2 linked regions of the Pyrobaculum calidifontis JCM 11548 genome follow. The protein of the gene in region 2 binds, or shares a complex with, the protein of the main gene of each other region. Links are inferred from orthologs where the notes say so. Each region holds a gene or a part of one and is shown on either strand. Other genes may lie near its edges. The genes, in order: fen and pcn.

Region 1 (7,011 bases), 1.0 Mb from region 2 along the record:
TTGATGAAGCTCTATGGGCCGGTGTACTTCATAGTGGACTTCCCAGCCGCGCTGAGGCCCTTCTACACCAAGAGGAAGGAGGGAGAGCTTAGCGAGTCCTACGACTTGATTATCAACGGGTTAGAGATAGCCTCTGGAGCCACGAGGATACATAGAAGAGACGAGCTAGAGGAGGAGATGCGCCGCCGCGGTCTTGACCCCAGGCTGTTTGAAAGCCACCTCTCCGTCTTTGACTACGGCATGCCTCCGCACGCGGGGTTCGGCTTGGGATTTAACCGCCTCGTGACGGCTCTCTTAAACCTCGACAATGTGAGACACGCCACGCTGTACCCAAGGGACAGGTATAGAGTTGAGCCCTAGCCCTCTCTGAGGGGGACGAAGAGGACGTATGTAACCGCCTGTCTCTTAACCTTCCCCCCGCTCTTCACCACTTTGTACAACACCTGTCCCACCCCCTCTTCTACTGGTATCACCATGACTCCCCCCTCTCTCAACTGTTCCACCAACGCCTTTGGAATCTCAGAGGCAGCTGCGGTTACTAACACGGCGTCGAAGGGAGCATGCCTCTCAAGCCCCCGTCTGCCGTCTCCGCGGTATACTTCAACTACGCCGAGGTATCCCAACCTCTCTAGGTTCTGCGCGGCGAATATGGCGAGCTCTCTCACTATCTCCACCGTGTACACTTTGCCCTGTCTCTCTATAGCCTCTGCGCAGACAGCCGCGTGATAGCCAGACCCAGTGCCCACCTCAAGTATCTTCATGCCGGGCCTCGGCTCGATGAGCTCGCACATCATGGCCACCATGTGGGGCGCAGAGATTGTGGCCCCGGCGAAGAGGGGGAGTGGCCTATCTTCGTAAGCCATCATCCTATACTCCGGAGTCACAAACTCCTCACGCGGCACCTTCAGCATTGCGTTTTTTACTCTCTCAGACTTAATCACGCCCTCCTTTACTAACTCGGCTACCAGCCTAGCCGCCATTAGAAAAACGCGTCGAGAGACGTTGTCTTAACCTTCCCCCTGGCCTTAGCCAATCTTTCCAAGGCCTTGGCCACTCTCTCCTGTGAGAAGTCGTGCTCTTCGACGAGCAGTTCCACGATCTTTCTCTCGTCGGGGGTAGAGAGCTCTGTGCTGTACTGATCTGTGACAGGCGGGTTTAGGAAGAACTCCCTAATCTTAAGCGGGTCTACGGGGAATTGCACGCCCTTTAGCACGGTCTGGAGGAGCTTCTCTAGGCTCCCGAACTCCCATATGAGCTTGAGCGCCTTCTGAGGCCCCACACCCGGCACCCCCTCTGGGTTGTAGTCTGTGCCCAAGAGTATCGCCAAGTCGATTAACTGCTCCCTGCCCTTCAGCTTGAGCGATTTAAGCACAGCGTCTAGCTCTATTAACTCTGGCGAGAGCTCCACCACCTCCTCCCCTACCTTTCTCTTGGGAGACACGGCTAGGTTTCTAACTAGGCGGGGCGAACCGAAAAGCAGAGAGTCGTAGTCTTGGCTACCCACGGCCCAGCAGTGCCCCCTCTTGGCCATGTGGGCGGCCTGCGCCTCGCCCTCGCTTGGGGCTTGCACCCACGGGATACCCATGTAGGTCAACAACTTCTTTGCATCTTCCACCATCTCACTCGTCAAAAAGATCGCCCTCTTTGCGTACTTGGCCACGTCTTCCCTCCTCCCCTCCCTTATTGCCTTCTCCACCTCTTCCAAAGCCTTCTCCTTGGCCTTCTTCCGCTGTTCAATCTCTAGGAGCTTAAATTCGGGGGGCTTCCCATCGAATACATACACAGGCTTAACCCCCGCCTCTAGTAGGTTTATCGTGCGGTAAAATAGGCCGGAGAGGTGGCTGGTTATACGCCCCGCGCGGTCCATAAGCGGAGTTCCATCGGGCTGGCGGATAGACGCGAGAAATTGGTAAAGCGCGTTGTAGGCGTCGAGGGCAACGCACTTGCCGGCCAAACTTTCCAGCTTTATCTCACGCCTAGCCTCTTTTCCAATGAGTTTGCCTAGCTCAGTAACGCCCATGTATATACAACAACTAAATATTATTTACGCTTGAAGACTTGGAAAACCTCTCTATTCTCACGCCTCACCCGCCTGACGTAGATCTTTTTATAAATCTCAAGCGTCATGAGAGCCTTAGCCAACTCCGAGTCGCTTATCTGTACGCCGGCCCGCGCCAATACGGACTTAATATCGTCGCTTGTGACACTTTCCTGTCTCCTCAGGAGCATCTCCACGACGTTTCCCACAGTGGTGAGGATCATAGGTACAGCGGAGGCGTTGCCCTGGCCTTGGTCGGAGTAGTTAACTGTCTGGCGCGCTCAAGCCAAGACTCGTAGAACTTCAACATGTCGGGAGTCACAGAGGGTCTAACTTTCTTAAGCGCCTCCTCGAAGTGGCGCATGGAGACCTCCTTTGTGTCTATGTTTTCGCGAAGCGCGAGGAACGTCGCCTCTCTTACCAAGAGCTCTAAATCTGCGCCTGAGTAGCCCTCAGTCCTCCTAGCTATCTCCTCTAAGTCCACATCTTTGGCCAAGGGGGTAGCCCTGGTGTGTATGAGCAAGATCTCAAGCCTGGCCTTAAAGTCGGGGGGCGGCACGTATATAATTCTGTCAAATCTGCCCGGCCTCAGCAACGCGGGGTCTACCAAGTCGGGGCGATTTGTGGCCGCTATTACCACCACGTTCTCCAGGGCCTTTATGCCGTCCATCTCTGCCAAGAGTTGTGCAACAACCCGCTCACTTACGAGAGAGTCCCCGCCAAGCCCCCTAGCCGTGGCCAGCGCATCAATCTCGTCTATGAATATAACGGCCGGAGCCGCCATACGGGCCTTTCTAAAGATCTCTCTGACCATTTTCTCAGACTCGCCCACCCACTTGGAGAAGATCTCCGGCCCCCTAACTGCCACGAAGTTGGCCCCAGACTCGGTGGCAACGGCCTTGGCTAAAAGCGTCTTCCCAGTGCCTGGCGGGCCGAACAACAGTATGCCCTTGGGGGCCCTCAGGCCGAACTTCTTAAAGCGGTCGGGGTACTTAAGAGGCCACTCCACGGCCTCCCTCAGCTCCTGTTTTACATTTTCAAGGCCCCCTATGTCGTCCCAGCGGACCCGCGGCACCTCTATGTGCACCTCTCTGAGGGCAGAGGGGATAATCTCCCGCAACGCGCCCATGAAGTCGGCCATTGTGACCTTGATTTTCTCAAACACCTCGGGGGGTATAGAGGGTTGGTTCAGGTCAATAAGCCCGCTCTGAATAGCCCTCCTCAACGCGCTCATAGCCGCCTCCCTCGCCAAGGCGGCTAAGTCGGCCCCAGTGAAGCCGTGTGTAATCTCGGCGAGTTTTCTCAAATCGACGTCGGGCCCCAGAGGCATGTTCCGGGTATGTATAACAAGTATCTCATACCGGCCCTTGAAGTCGGGAGGATTAATCCAGATCTCTCTGTCGAATCTTCCCGGCCTTCTCAACGCTGGGTCTACTGCGTCTGGGCGGTTTGTGGCTCCTATGACTATTACCTGTCCTCTTTCTTGTAGTCCGTCCATTAGGGTGAGGAGCTGTGCCACTACTCTCTTCTCCACTTCGCCGGTCACCTCCTCTCTCTTGGGCGCTATGGCGTCGATCTCGTCTATGAAGATGATTGCGGGGGCGTTCTTCTTAGCCTCCTCAAATATCTCTCTCAGCCTAGCCTCAGACTCGCCGTAGTACTTAGACATGATCTCAGGCCCGTTAATGGCCACGAAGTAGGCGTTAGCCTCGTTGGCCACGGCCTTGGCCAAAAGCGTCTTCCCAGTGCCAGGAGGCCCAATAAGCAGAATGCCCTTAGGCGGCTCTATGCCCAAGTGCTTAAAAAGCTCAGGATGCCGAAGAGGAAGCTCCACAAGCTCCCTAATCTTCTGCTTAGCATCCTCCAAATCGCCGATGTCCTCCCAAGTCACGTGCGGGATCTTGACGCCTGACACCGGTTTTTCAAATATCTGAATCTGCGTGTCGTCGTTTATTATGACAATGGAGTTGGAGGGCTTGGTCTGAATTACTTGGAATGTGAGAGGCTGGCTAAGCACGTGGATTTGCAACATGTCGCCCTCAACTACCACGTACTCCCTCAACCTCTGCTTAATGTACTGCAGGAAGTTTGCATCAACGGCGATGGTCATAGACACGGGTGCAAGCTTTACAAACGCCGCGGGCTTTGGCTCGACCCTTCTCACTCTTACAGTCTCGTTGAGAGCCACGTCGGCGTTCTTCCTAAGTATGCTGTTCATCCTAATTACGCCCTTGCCCCTATCCTCGGGAAGGCCGTTCCACACCTTAGCGGCAGTCCTCCTCCTCCCAACGATTTCAACCACGTCGCCCACCATTATCCCCGCCCTCTCCATAACCTCGGGGTCTATCCTCACCACTGGACGATTAGCGTCCCGTGCCTTGCTCTCGAGAACTCTTAATTCAATCCACTCACTCACGACAAAAAGTTCGAACTAGGTATAAAAACGTGTCAGAAGCTCAGCCTGCTGAAATACTCAAGCTCAAAACCACCGACGCCCTCCACAGAGCGGAGAATCTCCTCCACCTCGTCAGAGCTATACTCGTCAGACTCGGGCATCCTAATGTAGAACCTAAGAGCCTTAATGCCAAACCCAATCTCCTCCACCTCCACCTTGTCAACCTTATACTTTGGCGCAAGCCTATTGACTATCGCCTCTTTCAACTTTTCAACGTCTACCTCAACGCTCTCTGGGAGAACCCTATATACTAACGCCACTTCTGCCGACATGGGTACGCCAAATTCGCAAAGCTATAAAAGAGTTACGGCCCTACAAACCCACACTCAGGACACCTATACGGCACCCCAAGCTTCCGCGCCCTAGCACTTCTCACAATAGTCGTCTTCCCACAGTTAGGACAAGCAAAAACCACCCCCCTCTCCAACGGCGCCAAAGGCCAGTTTGTCGTCGAATCCGCTGGAGGCGACGGGCCATAGATACGAGCACCCCTAATCGACATAGGAAGCCAAGACAGGCGCGGTATAAAAACTTTACCAACCCGCGGCCAAGTCTAATAATTCGACCTAAACGCTAACACAGCGTCGACGATGCGAGTACAGAGATCTTTTCCGCATTCTACTTTTAGTCGCAAGACAAGGGAAATTTGACACGCCGGGGGTGGGATTTGAACCCACGCCCCCTGAACGGGGACGGGATATCCCCGCCTTAGCCCTCGAGTCCCGCGCCTTGGGCCGCTCGGCCACCCCGGCGCCTCTATTTGAGTATGTGTATTTAAGTCTTGATCCTCCTTGTTAAGGCACTGCTACGTTGGGCGACGTAGCAATACTTTAAAAGCATTAGAAGTCTATGTTTTTCTATGAAGACATCCCAGCTTCTTGCAATAGTTGTGTTAGTCGTTGTTGTGGGCGTCGTTGCATATATTCTGGGCACCATGCAACAAGCGCCGCAGGTTACACAGACGGCTCCCACACCCCCCGCTCAGACGACGGCGCAGGTAAAGAAAATCTCATTCTACACCTGGTGGGCTGGCCTTGAAAGATTTGCAATAGATGCAGTTATTGGGAACTTTACAAAGAAGACGGGTATTCAGGTAGAGAAAACCGCCGTGCCCGGCGGCGCTGGTGTAAACGCCAAATTTGCAATTTTGGCATTAATGCAGGCGGGGAATCCGCCTGCGGCGTTTCAAGTGCACTGTGGGCCTGAGATTCTGAGCTATATCTATGTGGCTCCGAAGGGGGAGGCCAGCTTTGTAGAGTTGAGCAGTGTGGCAAAGGAAATAGATATGACGACTCAAGCGCCTGACGTACTTTCGGCGTGCTCCCTGAACGGGAAAGTATACGCATTGCCAGTTAATATACACAGGGCAAATCTCATATTTATAAATAAACAGGTTTTAGACAAAATTGGTGGTTCTGTTCCCAAGAGTTTAGACGACTTAGTTGCCCTATGTAATAAGGCAACCTCCATGGGCATCCCATGCCTACTGCAAGCCGGCGCCGACCAGTTCACAATACTGCACTTATGGGAGCAAGTGTTTTTGGCCGTAGCCGGGCCGCAGAAGTTCATAATATTTACGTATGGAACACTGCCCCCAGACGACCCCTCTCTACGCCAGGCCACAGAGGTGTTCTTGACGCTTTCGAAGACATTTCCTGCTAATTGGCCTTCTCTGGATTGGACGGGGGCTGTGGCAGACTTAGTTGCTGGAAAAGGCTTGGCGCATGTAGATGGCGACTGGGTAGTGGGGTTGATATACAACGTCTATCCACAGGTGAAGATGTGCCCCTACACTGCTGTCACGCCAGACTGCAATATAATAGTGGCTCCATTCCCTGGAACTCAAGGTATTTACAACCTAGTTATAGACGCGGTGGCAGTACCCGCTGGGTCTCCCACTACGCAGATGGGGATAGAATTTGTGAAATACTTCGCGGGACCGGAGGGGCAGTCGATTTTCAACCCGCTTAAGGGCTCCATAGCGGTTTATAAGAACATAGACCCAGCCATATATCCCACGCCTATACAGAGGTGGGAGGTGGAGGAGTATAGGAATGCCAAGGCCTATGTATTTAGCCTAACACACGGCGCATTATTCTCTGACGTGTGGCAGTCATTGCTACAACAGTCCATTGTACTCGTACAAACGGGTCGGACCGACTTATGGTACAATACGTTGGCCAGCGCCCTCAATACCGAGAGATCCCTCTGGAAGGATACTTGGTACATGGGAGCGCCTGGGAAACCCTTCGGCGGCTATCAGCCACCTTGGGTTAAATGAGAAAATCTCTTATACTTTTTTTACTACCGCTTTTTATTGCTATAACTTTTTTATACTCGTTTATACTGTGGAATTTATATTATTCATTAACAAATTATTCTATTCTCACTCCATATGAAAGTTTTGTTGGTTTTAATACATATGCGCAATTATTTAGCGATCCCCTATTCCAAGAAGCATTCGCTAAAACTCTTCTCTGGATCTTCATACTTGTATCGTTGGGCAATGTCGTAGGCC
Region 2 (6,940 bases):
AAGAGGCTGGGCCTACTGGTGGCCCTCGCGGCTATTATATCCGTGGCCATGTTGCTCTCCTCGGTGATGCCCGCCCTCAATGCCCAGAGACTTAACTACGGCGAGGGGCTCGCGAGACAGCCTACGCAGATTGCAACGTCGGCCGTCGGCGTTGTAAGTGAGGACTTCCTCGACATGTTGATGTGGATGAAGACGAGGCTACCGATCTACGAGCCTGTGGCGTCGTGGTGGGACTACGGCTACTGGATCTCGATAATAGGCAATAAGACGAGTCTCGCCGACAATTCCACAATAAACGCGACGCAGATTGGGAAGATAGGCCTCGCGCTTATGGCCCCGCCGCAGGTAGGCGCAGAAATATTTACCAAGGACTTCCGCACGAAGTACGTCTTGGCGATAATGCCGTACATAGCCACTCCACTGTCTGCGGGCTATCTGCTTGTTCACGAATACCCGCCCGGCGGCGACTTTTTAAAGTCCTACTGGATGGCGCGTATAGCGCTTGAGAACGTCGGCGATGCGGCCAAGATACTGGGCGCCACGTCGACGAACTTCGAAGACTTCTTCTACACAAAGGTCATGAGCTACCCAGGCCCGCCGCCCAGCGCCACGTACGCCTATTTCACTATACAGGGGAGCTACTACCCGGTCCCCCTCAGCTTAAATAGGACGCTTTACGCTATGTTGTTCAGCAAGGTTAGGCTTGTCCCCGCCTACGGCAACGCCACCGAGCAGTACGCGTGGATGTTCGAGGGCGTGTATCAACAAGGCGTCTTCACCACGTTTAGAGACCTCAAGCTGACGGGGGGCAACGTGTACCTGCCCGGGTATGCGCCAAGGCTGGCAGGGGCTCTCCAGTACACAATACAGGGGTGGACCTCCGGGAGCGTGGAGGTGGTGGCCGACCCGCTTACTGGCGCAAAGGAGCAGGTGCCGTTTATTACAACGGCGACGAGGCCTCTGAGGCTTGTCTACGTCTCTAGGCCCCATGGGTGGGTTGTGCTGTACGAAGTGGGGCCGTGAAGTCGCTTCTGAGGCGTTGTAAAAACTGCGGCTGGTACACGCTTTCGAAGGCCAGCTGCCCGAAGTGCGGGGGCGAGGTCGAGGTGCCTCACCCGCCTAAGTTTTCCCCCGAGGACAAGTACCAGCGGTATAGAATTTTACAAAAGGCGTTGCTCGGGACACTCCCCGTGAAAGAGGAAACGAGGAGGAAGATCTTGGAGGAATTCGCCGCCGTGGTGGAGGGGAGCGGCTAGCCCTGCTCTATTCTCTGGACGCTTGCAATTACCTTGTACTTCTTCTGTAGAGACTGTAGGAGGGCTGAGACCTCGTTAAACGCCGCCTCTACCTGCTTCGGCATTTTGCCCACCAAGTCTATCCGATACCGCGGCGGGCCTATCACGTAGATTTTGGCCGAGACTTGTGGATACTTTGCCTCCAGAGCCTTGAGCAACTCCGTCAATGCGGCCTTTATCTTCTCAACGCCATCGCCCTCCACGCTCACGGCCTTAATTACGCCGGAGATCTTCGTGGGTGGGATTTCCACCTGTTGCCGGGCCAGCTCTACGAGGAGCTCCTTCAGCTTGTCGTCTAGGTCTAACCCGTCTAACACCTGCGGCCCCGTTTTCACAATTTCTTCGAAGACTTTGAAGGGGTCGCCGAACTGCTCCTCTAGATACCACAAGACGTTTAAAGCCTCTTGTGGCGGCCTGTTCAGCCTCTTCATGGCGATTTCCAAGAGCTTCAACACTCTGACTCTGTGGCGGTAGAGGAGGAGCTTCTTCTCCTTCTCGTCTACTCTAACTCTCTTGAGAGAAACCTCTACCACGCGCATCTTGGGGTTTACGCTTATCACCTTAAACACCGTCTTATTGCCCTCCTTTATGTAATCCCTAATGCTGTGAAACCAAGACTGGACCACCTCTTGCGTCGGCGCAAAGGCCTCCAAGTCGTATTCGTCTAGGTACACATACGCCCCGTGCTCCGCGATCTTTTTGACTGTGCCTATGACTAACTCGCCTACGTCTGGAAAATCCTTTTTCACTAACTTCATTGAAGGAAGGGGTTTGGGGGCTATTCTAAAACTTTTACGACGTGGCCTGCGAAAATCGCCTTCCCACCGGTGGGTTGCGCCAAAACTCTGCCGCACACGAGACAGCGCACCACCATCGCGGCGTGGCTAAAGGTTACCTGCTCGTTTCCACAGTCGGGGCACCTAAGTCTAACAAACCTAGACCGAGGCTGTGGTATTAGGACTCTGCTGAACCTCTGTGGCATGGGCCTACACCAGTTCCACCTTCTTCATCCTGCCTAAGCTCTTCACAATTTTGTAGCCGCACTTAGTGCAGGTAAATACTAAGGTCACCTTTTTATTGACCTTGGCAAACCTCTTCTGCTTAGGCTTAGGAGTGGAGCCGTACCCCTTCAACTTTCTCTCATACCTCCTCTGGCCCTCCGCCAGCGACCTCCTCTGACCTCCGTGGTAGTTGGACACGCTATGCTGCGTATATGTGTTACACCGTGGACAGTACATATTTACGCTCTTGGGAAACTTCACGAAGGGGCAAAAAGGGGGACAAAATAAATTTTACTCCCACCACGCCCCGCAGGGGATCGGGCCTCAGTTAGTCTTCAAGCCGGAGGAGTCTGGCAACGCCCCTTTCCTCTAGGTCTTTCGCGTCGCGGGGAGGCAGTTTAGCCAAGTCGCCCTTGTTAAAGGGACCTATCTGTTTAAAGTCCTCAGTTATTATGGCAGGGTGGGGAGTTACGAATTGTACAATCACATACTCCTGCGCCTCTCTCCGGTGGGGTCTGGCACGGAGGATTTTCAACAACGGCCGTATGAGCCTCTCCTCTTCTGCCGTCGTATTCTTAGGCTCGCGGCCTTGGCTCAGTTCCCACAGTATCTTCCGCGTTCTAAGTTCCACTATCGTGACCAACGTGGAGTAGACATGGGCTTTAACCTGCTCCGCTATGCTCTGCGGCAGCGGCGAGTTCTGCAAATCTCTGACAAACTGCTCAGCCGCCTCTGCGTACGAGCCGTACGGCGGCTCTGTGAGAAAGCGCGAGTTAGCCTCAGCGGCTAACCAGAGCCTCAGCTTCTCAATCATATATTTTGCCAAATTCCTGTAGCTCTAGGTATATGGCCACATGTGCTGGCAGCGTCTTAATGTCGCCCTCTCTCGCCTCCACTTTTTCAAACAACACAGTGCCCTGGAACGGCTTTTCGAACCTCAGCCTCAAATTCCCCTTTCTAAAGGCGATAGCCCTCTCGACTATGTGCGCCACTTCTTTTTCCAAGTCTCTCACTGAGAGAGGCAATGCCACGAGGCCCGTCTTCCCGTTGAGCGAGCCGGGGGCCCTTATGAGCCTATGCACGTCCTGCGTCACCACCTCGTCTACCTCAACCTTCAACGCCTCGGGGTCCTCTATGCCTCTCCTAATGCGCAAGAGGTTGCCCACGGCCTCCTCCTCGTACAACACGACCTTCCGCCTCCCCACCTTCATGTGGAACTTAGAGGGGTCAAACCCGACTGCCTTTAGGTAGTTCACAAGCTCTCTACGCTCCTTTTGCCCAAGGGCCAACACCTCTTCATCGACCACGTGCACGTGGAATCCCCTGTTGCCGGAGAATACGACCTTAGTCGGCTTAAGGCCCAGCTCCTCTGTCAACACGTCTATGAGCTTGTTGGCCTCCTCCTTGGCGTCCTCTAGACACGCCAAAGACACCACCTTGCTCTCTCTACACGCCTCAGTGTCGAGGTGGTCTCCATCTATGTCAAATACTAAGTCGGCGCCTAGCCAGCCCTTTCGCTCCATGTCCTCCTCCCAAGGCCTCTCGTACCGGGCGGTGGAGTAGTAGACGTGCCGAGGCGTCTTCTCAACCAAGTGCCTCTTCAGCTCTTCGAGGTTTTTAAAGGCCTTGTGCCTAACCATGCCGCCGACAAAGGGCTGGAAGGCGAACTCCCTCTTTTCCACCTCGTCTACTTCCAGCTTCGCGTAGTTCCTGTAGTAGTTGCGGAAAAATACTTCTACAATCACTCCACCCTCGGCGCCACGTAGTAGGCAATTCGGCCGCCGGCCGGTATGTCGAAGGTGAGCAAGACAGGCTTCGCAGTGGCCAACTCCACAGTGGCTATGTCGCTTATTTTAGACGCCTTGCCCACGATGTCCACGAGGTACTCCAGCGAATAGCGGGCCGAGGCCGGCTCCTTTACGTCAAACTCGTAGACAAGCTCGCTGCCCTTGTCCAGCCGCACTTCCACCTCGCCCTTGTCGCTGGCCGCGCTTATTACAAAGGCGTCCTCGTTTGCCTCAAACTTCACCTCGTCTGCTACAGCGTCTGCGTCTTTCACAGCAGAGGCCAATACGTCGCTACTGGTTTTGACAAGCGCCGTGAAGACCACCTTAGGCGTTGGGAGCTCCTCAGACACCACCTCAATCATGGGGAGAGTTATAGATCTGACAGACTTGCCCACCAGCTTCACCTTGACTCTGGACTCCTCGATTTCAAGGCTTATCTTGTCGCCCTTCTTCACCCGCCGCAGTAGCTTCTTAAGATCCTTAAAATTGAAGCCGAGCTTTACCTCTTCCTCAACCTCTGGGAATTCCTCAAAGGCCTCCTTAGGCATAGAGAGGTCTACCATGGCCGTCCTAGACGCGTCTAACGCGCGGAGAAAAAGGCCATCGCTCCTAAGCACGAAGCTTGCCTCCTCCACCAACACCGATAGTGAGTCTATTATGTACGCGAACTCCTTGGCGTCCATATACGTTAGAACATACTTAGGCATGACATAAGGTGGCCCACTTTTTAAAAAATTGAACCCATAATACACCCCACCCTAAGGTACCCCTAAGCGCCTATGCGGGCGGCCCGCCGCCAACGCCTCCTCTGACTGCGATAGAAAAGATGGGCTATTCGTATTCCCGCCACACGTGGCCGCATTTTGTACACTTGTAGAATCTGGTGGGAGGCTCGTCGGCGGCTCTCGTCTGCTGAACCCAGAAGTAGGCCTCGTCGTGGCCGCACTTTGGGCAACCCCGCGTCTTTACCTTGGGCAAGTTAACTGCGTTGTCTGCAACTACTATGAGTTGGTTTTTGTTTTCTACTGCGGATTTGCTCTGGTACCTGCCTCTAACCTCTTGAGACACCTCCTCCTCGTAGCCGCATTTGGGACATCTAAGCACTGTGCGATCGCCCTTCTTTACTGGGATTAACAAGCTCTTGTCGTTTGGACAAAATCTCACAGAGGTCCCCCTGCCCCTGCCCTTTAAATTCTTTTTGCCCACGAAAACTTATAAACCCGGGGGGTGTGGGACACGTGACTTCGGTGAAAGACGTGCCAGCAGACTTGTTAATAGCGGAGTTGGCGAAGTACATAAAGGACAACGTGCCGCAGGTCAAGCCGCCTGTCTGGGCGCCTTTTGTAAAAACTGGGGCCAATAAGGAGAGGCCGCCCATGAGCGAGGACTGGTGGTACATACGTGCCGCCTCTATTATGAGAAAGCTTTACATATATGGACCCGTCGGCGTCGGTTCTCTTAGAACCGCCTATGGCTACAGGGCCAAGATAGGCGACAAGACTAGGCCCGAGAGAACTAGAAAGGCAGGCGGCGCAATAATTAGGAAGATTCTACAACAGCTAGAACATGCGGGTTTTGTGACAAAGACCAAGAGGGGGCGCGTGTTGACGCCAGAGGGCAAGTCTCTTGTGGACAGAGTCGCCGCCCGTATTGCAAAAGAGTTGGTGAAGCAGAGGCCTGAGCTCGCCAAATACGTCGCGCCGCCCAAGGAGTAATGGCAGAGGCCGAGGATAGAGAGCTTGAAGAACTTAGAAGGAAAAAGCTCGAGGAGCTACAAAAGAGGGCAGAGGCAGAGCGGCAGGCGCAAATAGCGGCGGCCCAGAGGAGGGCAGTGCTCAAGAGGATACTAACGCCGGAGGCCTTGGCGAGGCTAGACAACATTAGAGTCGTAAGGCCGGACATCGTGGAGGCGCTGGAGCAACAATTGATCTCCCTGGCCTCCTCTGGAAGAGTAAAAGTGCCAATAGACGACGAGACTTTGAAGAAGATCCTAGAGGCTGTGTACAGCCAAACCCGGCAAGAGTACAGATTCCGACTCTGAAAAATTTAAAACTTCGACATTTTAGGCGGCCATGGCTAGAAACAAGCCGCTGGGCAAGAAGCTTAGGCTCGCCGCGGCTTTAAACAGCAACAGAAACCCTCCCCTGTGGGTCATCGCCAAGACAAAAAGGAGGGTTACTAGGTCCCCCGCGAGGCGGCACTGGAGAAGGCAGAAGTTAAAGGCTTGATTTTATAGCTCTGACGACTTCGGCAAGCTTCTCGGGTTGCTCCTCGGCTAAGGTCCCCGTCACAATTACATTAGGCCTCTCTCGCGCCAATTGACGCGCCGCCTCGCCGCTTCTTATCCCTCCGCCCACTATTAAAACTCTTGGGAAGACTTTTCTCACCGCCCTCACCATCTCCGGCGGCACCGGCTGCGGAGCCCCGCTCCCGGCCTCTAGGTACACGGCGCCGAAGCCTATGTAGTAGGCGGCGAGCGCGTAAGCCACGGCCAAGTCCCACCGGGCGTAGGGAATTGGCTTGCTCATGGAGACAAATCCTGCCGCTCCTCCGTCGCCCACGATGACGTATGCGGTGGATATCACCTCTAGCCTTGGGAAGTGTTTGGCTATTAACACAGCGCCTTGCACCTGCGCCCCAATTATGAAGTAGGGGTCTAGGGAGTTTAATACGCTGAGGAACAAAACGCCGTCGGCCTCCTCTGTGAGCTGGCTCGGAGAGCCGGGGAATAGGACCACGGGGACGTGTGCCACAGACTTGATGTCCTTCACCACTTGCGTCATCTGCGTCTCTCTAATGCCCAAAGAGCCGCCCACCAAGATTCCGTCTGTCCCCGCGTCAAGTGCGTATCTCACTA

What was found.
Region 1: the proteins of pcn (region 2) and fen are in contact, whole or in part, in a crystal structure (PDB 1RXZ), measured with the Archaeoglobus fulgidus proteins. The link is inferred for Pyrobaculum calidifontis JCM 11548 from one-to-one orthologs. Residues at the interface, in WP_010877842.1 of Archaeoglobus fulgidus: Asn43, Val44, Ala45, Met46, Pro120, Arg121, Pro123, Leu125, Gln151, Met192, Ser194, Asn218, Tyr219, Pro220, Ile237, Leu238, Ala239, Pro240, Arg241, Ile242, Glu243, Ser244; in WP_010877775.1 of Archaeoglobus fulgidus: Lys326, Ser327, Thr328, Gln329, Ala330, Thr331, Leu332, Glu333, Arg334, Trp335, Phe336.

The regions. Positions count from the first base shown.
Region 1 is NC_009073.1:1,955,739-1,962,749, reverse strand. Bases 1-2,851 are described here. They hold fen (flap endonuclease-1), read right to left. Parts: upstream 2,021-2,851; coding sequence 980-2,020; downstream 1-979. Other genes in these bases: PCAL_RS11220 (CDC48 family AAA ATPase), read right to left, coding at 2,259-2,851; PCAL_RS11225 (hypothetical protein), read right to left, coding at 2,041-2,262; pcm (protein-L-isoaspartate O-methyltransferase), read right to left, coding at 357-980; aspS (aspartate--tRNA(Asn) ligase), read left to right, coding at 1-360. Also shown: more of PCAL_RS11220, read right to left, coding at 2,852-4,454; PCAL_RS11215 (elongation factor 1-beta), read right to left, coding at 4,487-4,765; PCAL_RS11210 (zinc finger domain-containing protein), read right to left, coding at 4,798-4,995; PCAL_RS11200 (ABC transporter substrate-binding protein), read left to right, coding at 5,353-6,774; PCAL_RS11195 (carbohydrate ABC transporter permease), read left to right, coding at 6,771-7,011. UniProt on the Methanocaldococcus jannaschii protein: Structure-specific nuclease with 5'-flap endonuclease and 5'-3' exonuclease activities involved in DNA replication and repair.
Region 2 is NC_009073.1:930,872-937,811, reverse strand. What follows is about bases 2,915-5,694. They hold pcn (proliferating cell nuclear antigen (pcna)), read right to left. Parts: upstream 4,791-5,694; coding sequence 4,038-4,790; downstream 2,915-4,037. Other genes in these bases: PCAL_RS05260 (30S ribosomal protein S19e), read left to right, coding at 5,322-5,694; PCAL_RS05265 (transcription factor S), read right to left, coding at 4,915-5,247; priS (DNA primase catalytic subunit PriS), read right to left, coding at 3,103-4,041; PCAL_RS05280 (DNA replication complex subunit Gins51), read right to left, coding at 2,915-3,110. Outside these bases: PCAL_RS05305 (STT3 domain-containing protein), read left to right, coding at 1-1,023; PCAL_RS05300 (RNA-protein complex protein Nop10), read left to right, coding at 1,020-1,256; PCAL_RS05295 (translation initiation factor IF-2 subunit alpha), read right to left, coding at 1,253-2,053; PCAL_RS05290 (30S ribosomal protein S27e), read right to left, coding at 2,074-2,277; PCAL_RS05285 (50S ribosomal protein L44e), read right to left, coding at 2,282-2,557; more of PCAL_RS05280, read right to left, coding at 2,625-2,914; more of PCAL_RS05260, read left to right, coding at 5,695-5,798; PCAL_RS05255 (DNA-binding protein), read left to right, coding at 5,798-6,124; PCAL_RS05250 (50S ribosomal protein L39e), read left to right, coding at 6,156-6,311; PCAL_RS05245 (geranylgeranylglyceryl/heptaprenylglyceryl phosphate synthase), read right to left, coding at 6,300-6,940.